2 regions of the Streptomyces sp. NPDC059452 genome follow, and region 1 is predicted to be linked to the other one. Evidence: predicted binding sites of a transcription regulator. Region 1 holds the regulator's gene; the other holds the start of a gene.
The links. The regulator HspR, encoded in region 1, represses chaperone genes until heat shock. The targets are predictions, from matches to a motif close to TTGAGNNNNNNNNNCTCAA.
Positions count from the first base shown of each region.

Region 2: the regulator HspR is predicted to act here: its motif matches at 1,162-1,180, upstream of lon (endopeptidase La).

Region 1 is NZ_JBHYVE010000003.1:431,325-434,724, reverse strand. Features, by position in the region: gene ACFW9Z_RS07310 (LuxR C-terminal-related transcriptional regulator) at 1-878, shown strand, start outside; gene ACFW9Z_RS07305 (hypothetical protein) at 1,035-1,517, shown strand; gene ACFW9Z_RS07300 (heat shock protein transcriptional repressor HspR) at 1,731-2,183, opposite strand; gene dnaJ (molecular chaperone DnaJ) at 2,185-3,378, opposite strand.
Region 2 is NZ_JBHYVE010000011.1:135,684-139,083, forward strand. Features, by position in the region: gene lon (endopeptidase La) at 1-1,139, opposite strand, end outside; gene ACFW9Z_RS17060 (nucleotidyltransferase) at 1,287-2,132, shown strand; gene ACFW9Z_RS17065 (RNA polymerase sigma factor) at 2,186-2,824, shown strand; gene ACFW9Z_RS17070 (zf-HC2 domain-containing protein) at 2,821-3,400, shown strand, end outside.

The DNA of each region.
Region 1 (3,400 bases):
CGCCTTGCCTCCTCGACCTGGAACTGGTCCGCCCCGACCCGTACGACGACACCAGACTGCTCCCCGTACCGGCGACCACGGCTCTCACCAAGCTGCTGAGCCCGCTCGCCCATGACGTGTCCGAGCAACTGACCTCCTCCACCGCCCTGATCAACGCGCTGGCGCCACTGGAAGCGTCCGCCCCGACGCCCTCGGCCTCCGGGGGCACACCCGATCCCGGCATCACCGTGCTCGACGGAAAGCCCGCGATCCAGTCCTCCATCGCGGAGGCCGGCCGCGGAGCCAAGGAGCACATCCTGACCTTGCACCCAGGCAGCAAGCGTCCCGCCGGTCTCCTCGAAGGCGCCCGGAAGAGCGCGATGTCGTTCCTGGAACGCGGCGTGGCCGTACGCCACCTCTACCAGCACTCCGCCCGTTACAACCCGAGCCTTCAGCACTACGTGGACCAACTACCGTACGAGAGGCTGCAGATCCGCACCATGGAACAGTCCGCGGAGCGCCTCTTCATCTTCGACCAGGTGGCCTACATCCCCACCACCCCCCAACGCGACGTAGCCCTCCGCATCACGCACCCGGCCCTCGTCCGCTATCTCATCCACGTGTACGACGTCCTGTGGGCCGGAGCCACCCCGTTCTGCCAACCCCTGCCGACCGCACTGCCCGACGCCCCCGTCACCGCCGTCCAGCTCAGCATCGCCCGCCTCCTCACCGAAGGCCATGTGGACGACGTCGTCGCCCGCAAGATGGGCATCAGCGTCCGCACCTGCCGCTCCCACATCGCCAAACTCATGCAGACCCTCGACGCCACCAGCCGCACCCACCTCGGGGCTCTGCTCGTGCGGTCCGGCATCGCCACAGCCGGGCACGGAGGGCCGTGACAGGAGCAGCCAAAGGGCGGTTGGACGGCCAACCCCCGTCCGTATGGTGCACTGCAACAAGTTGAGGGTCGCCAACGCTCAAGCGGCACGGCATCGTGGTGACGGCCCGGACCGCACATCACCAGGGGCGATCCGGCCACCACCTCAGGGGGAGCCGTGATCCACGCCTTACTGGCGACGGACGACATGACCTTTCACGCGCGCGTACGGGCCCGGTTGGAGATGACCGGGGCGGTGACCGTCACCGGCTGGAGCTGTCCGGACTTCGTCCTGCCCAGCGTCGCCGCCCACCGGCCGGACGTGATCCTGCTGGACGCCCGGACGGGGCGCGCCGAGCCGCTGCGCAACCAGCTCCATGTGTTCCGGGAGCTGGCGCTCCATCAGAGGTTCGCCGTCTTCGCCGATCCGGGCGATACGGCCATCGCGGAAGTGGCGCGCGTCCATGGAGCTACCGGCCTCCTCGCCCCCGGCTGGAGCGGCCGACGGCTCGCAGCCGCCGTCGCCCTCGTGGTCGACGACGAGGGGCTGCCCCCTCTCGGTCCGGCACACGACGCCGATGTCCTGTACGGGCACCTCCACGGCGACCGTCTCCCCCGGCCCGCCCGTCCGGCGTCCCGCCCGTCCCCGGCACACAGCTGACACTGCCCCGGGGGACGCCCGACACCCCGACGGGCCCACCACGGCCACCACAGCCCACGCAGCCACCGCCCGGCCCGTCCCACGCACAGCGGGGCCGGGAGAGCATCCACGCCCTCCCGGCCCCGCCGCACACACCATCCGCCCTACTCCGCAGGGCGCTTCACTACGCAGGCCACTCCACTACTCCGTGAGCCGCTTCACTCCGGGCCCACATCACTCCGCAGCCCGCTTCGGCTTGGGCCGCCACACCACCAGCGCGCTCGTGTGCTGCACGTCCTGGTACGGGACCAGATCGCGCCGGTACGAGGCGTGTACCTGGGCCTCGCGCTGCTGCATGGCGACCGCCGCGCCGTCCACCGCCGCCGAGAGTTCGGCGACGCGCTGCTGGAGCGCGGCCACCTGGTTCTCCAGCTCGATGATCCGCTTGATGCCCGCCAGGTTGATGCCCTCGTCCTGCGACAGCTGCTGCACGGTGCGCAGCAGCTCGATGTCGCGGGCCGAGTAGCGCCGGCCGCGTCCGGCCGTACGGTCCGGGGAGACCAGGCCGAGACGGTCGTACTGGCGCAGTGTCTGCGGGTGCAGGCCCGAGAGCTGGGCCGCCACCGAGATCACGTACACCGGTGATTCATCGGTCAGCTGGTACGGATTGCGTCGACGGCCGTCCATCTCAAGCTCCCTTCGCGGCCTGGAACAGTTCCGCCCGCGGGTCCTCGTCCGCGGTCGCCTTGCGGTAGGCCTCCAGCGCGTCCCTGGCCTCCTGGCCGAGGGCCGTGGGGACCGCCACCTCCACGGTGACCAGGAGGTCGCCGCGGGTGCCGTCCTTGCGGACCGCGCCCTTGCCCCGGGCGCGCATCGTACGCCCGTTGGGGGTGCCCGCGGGCAGTTTCAGCGTGACCGCCGGGCCGCCGAGGGTGGGGACCTTCACCTCGCCGCCGAGCGTCGCCTCCGGGAAGGTGACGGGCACGGTGACCGTGAGGTTGTCGCCCTTGCGGCCGAAGACCGGGTGGGCGCCGACGTGGACGACGACGTACAGGTCGCCGGCCGGACCGCCGCGCTCGCCCGGGCCGCCCTTGCCGCGCAGCCGGATCCGCTGGCCGTCCGAGACGCCCGCCGGGATCCTGACCTGCATGGTCCGGGCCGACTTCGCCCGGCCGCTGCCGTGGCAGACCTCGCAGGGGTCCTGGGCGATGAGGCCCCGGCCCTTGCAGTCCACGCACGGGTCGGTGAGCGAGAAGCCGCCGCCCGAGCCGCGCGAGACCTGGCCGGTGCCGACGCAGGTCGGGCAGACCCTGGGGGTGCCGTTCTTGTCGCCGGTGCCCGAACACGCCTTGCAGGGCGCCTGGCTGGACATCCGCAGCGGGACCGTGGCCCCGTCGACCGCCTCGGTGAAGCTGAGCGTCACCTCGGACTCGATGTCCTGGCCGCGCCGGGGCTGGACACGGGTGCCCGCGCCGCCGCGGTTGAACAGCCCGCCGAAGACGTCGCCGAGACCGCCCCCGCCGCCGCCGAAACCGCCGCCCGCACCACCCTGGCCGCCGCCCGGCGCACCTCCGCCGAAGAGGTCGCCCAGGTCGAAGTTGAAGTTGCCGCCCGCACCACCGGGGCCGGCGCGGAAGCCGCCGTTGCCGAAGAGGGCGCGCGCCTCGTCGTACTCCTTGCGCCGCTTGGTGTCGCCGAGGACGTCGTTCGCCTCGGAGATCTCCTTGAAGCGCTCCTCCGCCTTGGCGTCACCCTTGTTGGCATCGGGGTGGAACTCGCGGGCGAGCTTGCGGTACGCCTTCTTGATCTCGGCGTCGGTGGCGTCCTTGGGGACGCCGAGGACCTTGTAGTAGTCCTTCTCCACGAAGTCCTTCGTGCTCATCGACGTCCCTCCTTCCGGACGA
Region 2 (3,400 bases), on a different contig from region 1:
ACGGACTCCCCGAGCGAGGTCTTGCCGACCCCGGGCGGCCCGACGAGCGCGAGCACCGCACCTCCGCGCCGCCCACCGACAACGCCCAGCCCCCGGTCGGCACGCCGCTTGCGCACGGCCAGATACTCCGTGATGCGCTCCTTCACATCGGCGAGACCGGCGTGCTCGGCGTCCAGGACGGCCTGGGCGCCACGGATGTCGTAGGAGTCCTCGGTACGTTCGTTCCAGGGAAGCTCAAGAACGGTGTCCAGCCAGGTGCGGATCCACGAGCCCTCGGGGGACTGGTCACTCGCCCGCTCCAGCTTCTCGACCTCCTTGAGCGCGGCCGTACGGACGTGCTCGGGCAGATCGGCTGCCTCGACGCGGGCCCGGTAGTCGTCGGACTCGTCCCCCGGGTCGCCGTTGAGCTCGGAGAGCTCCTTGCGTACGGCGTCGAGCTGGCGGCGCAGCAGGAACTCGCGCTGCTGCTTGTCGACGCCCTCCTGGACGTCCTTGGCGATGGACTCGGCCACGTCCTGCTCGGCGAGGTGCTCGCTCAGCCACTGGGTGGCGAGCTTCAGCCGCGCGACGGGGTCCACGGTCTCCAGGAGCTGGACCTTCTGCGCGGTGGTGACGAAGGGCGAGTATCCGGAGTTGTCGGCGAGCGCGGAGATGTCGTCGATCTGCTGGACCCGGTCCACGACCTGCCAGGCGCCACGCTTCTTCAGCCAGCTGGTGGCGAGCGCCTTGTACTCCTTGACGAGCTCGGCGGCGGACCCGGGCAGCGGGTCGGGCACGACGACGTCGAGCACGGTCCCCTCGACCCAGAGCGCCCGCCCCGGCCCACTGGTCCCGGCCCCGATCCGCACCCGGTCACGAGCCCTGATGAGCGCACCGGGATCACCGTCGCTCAGGCGTCCGACCTGCTCGACGGTCCCGAGGACACCGGTCCCCGTGTACGTCCCGTCGATCCGCGGGACCAGCAGCACCTCGGGCTTGCCACCGCCGGGCCCGGCAGCGGCCTGCGCGGCCTCGACGGCGGCACGCACCTCGGTGTCGGACAGGTCGAGCGGCACCACCATGCCGGGCAGGACGACCTCGTCGTCGAGCGGCAGCACGGGCAGGTCGATCGGTGTGAACGCCTTGGACTCGGTAGTCATGATCTCCCCTTCGGCAGGCAAGTTGAGCTATGTGGACTCAATGCTTGTGAGCCGCCGAATGTTCCCCCGACGATGTTCGCTCTGAGCGATCAGCCGGTCGCGCCACCCGCCCGCCCCACCCCGCCGCCGGACCGCGACAGTGAGCGCATGAACGCAAAAGGCCTGGCCAAGGACGGAACCATCGCCCGCGAAGGGGCTCTGGACCGCGTTCCGGAAGCCTTCGCCCCGGCCGTGGCCGACGCCCGCTCGCGGATCGCCGCCGCTTTCACCGGGAAGCGCGCGCGGAGTACAGCCAGTGGGAGTACGGCCGGCGGGCGCCTGCACAGTGCGTACGTCTACGGGAGCATCCCGCGCGGGACCGCTATTCCCGGCCGCTCCGACCTCGACCTGCTGCTGGCCCTGCACGAGGAACCGACGGACACCGACCGCGCCCGGGCCGACCGGCTGGCGGCCGAGCTGGACGGTGCCCATCGGGCCATCGACACCGCGGGCATCCTGCTCGTCCGGGCGGGCACGGTGCTCAGCGACCTGGAGCGGCACGATCTCGGCTTCTTCGTCGCCTGCCTCTGCACCCCGCTGCTCGGGCCCGACCTCGCCGCGGCCCTCCCCCGCTACCGCCCCACGCCGCTGCTCGCCCGGGAGACCAACGGCGATCTGGCGCTCGCCCTGCCCCGCTGGCGGGCCCGGGCGGCGGGCGGCCTCACCGAGGCCGACCGGACCCGGCTCTGCCGACAGGTGGCCCGGCGGCTCGTGCGTACCGGGTTCACGCTGGTCATGCCCCGCTGGGGCGGCTGGACGAGCGACCTGGAGCGGGGCGCCGAGGTGTTCGGCCGGTACTACCCGGAGCGCGCCCACCCGATGCGCACCACTGCGGCCGCCGCCCTCGCCCCCTCCCCCGACCCGGCCCTGCTGCGCCTGTTCCTCGACGACCTGGGCCCCTGGCTGGCGGCCGAGTACACGGCGGTCCACGGGGAGAAGGCGCCCCGGCCGTGAACGGGCCTCCCGCCGCGTGAACCGGATACGGTCCGGCGGGCGATAGGGAGAGTGTGAGGCTGTTGCGCCCTGCGGGGGAGGACCGGGATGACCGGGAAGATGACGGTACGGAGAAGGACGACGCGGCGTTGCTGCGCGCGGTGGCGGGCGGGGACGCCCAGGCGCTGGGCGCGCTCTACGACCGGCACGCCGGGTGGCTGCACGCCCGGCTCAGTCGTCGGTGCGCGGACGCGGAGACCGTACGCGAAGTGCTCCAGGACACCTTCGTGACCGTGTGGCGTTCCGCCGCCTCGCACCGGGGCGCGCAGGCCGGCGGGTGGCTGTGGGTGATCGCCTCCCGCCGCCTCGTCGACGCGCTGCGGACCGGGGCGCGCGCGGAACGCCTCCCCGGGGCCGCCCCGGAGGCGCTCGCGCCCTCCGCCGAGGACCGGGTGCTGACAGGGCTGGAGTACGGGGACGTGGGCACCGCGCTGGCGGGGATCTCGCCGGAGCTGCGTGAGGTCCTGCGCGCCACGGTCGTGGACGGGCTCTCCACCCGGGAGGCCGCCGCGCTGCTCGGCATCCCCGAGGGCACGGTCAAGACCCGCGCGATGCGGGCCCGGCGCGAGCTGCGGGCCGCGCTGGAGCGGCTGACGCCGGACGGCGGAGCACCCGGCGGGGCACACGGCGGGGCACTGGGAGGTACGGCATGAGGCGCGGGAGTCCCGGCGGTCCGGACTGGCACGTGGGCGGGGAGCTGGCCGCGCGGTACGCCGACGGTACGGCCGCCGAGAGCGATGCCTGGTCCCTGGAGAAGCACGTCGAGGCGTGCGGCGGGTGCGCGGCCCTGGTCTCCTCGGCGGTCCGGGCGGGGGCGGAGACCGGCCCGGTGCTGGACGGCATCCGTGCGGCGGTGCTCGCGACGGCGGTGCCGGTGGTGTCCATGGAGGCGGAGGCCGTCGCAGAGATCGGTCCCAGGGTCACGGCAGGCGCGGGGACCACGGGGGTGCCCCCGCGCCTGTCCCGGGCCGCCCGGGTCCTCTGGGCCGCCGGGCCCGCCCTCCGAGGGGCCTGGCTGGTGGCGCTCGTCGTCGTGGCCCTCGGGGCCGTAGCGCTGTCGTACGGGGCCGGGCTCGGGGCCTCCGTGCGGCCGTTGCTGCTGGTGACCGCGCCCGTGCTGCCGCTCGCCGGGGTGGCCCTGTCCTACGGGCGGCACACCGATCCGCTGTACGAGGTCGTCGCCTCGACCCCGTCCGGCGGGCTGCGGCTGCTGCTCACCCGGACCGCCG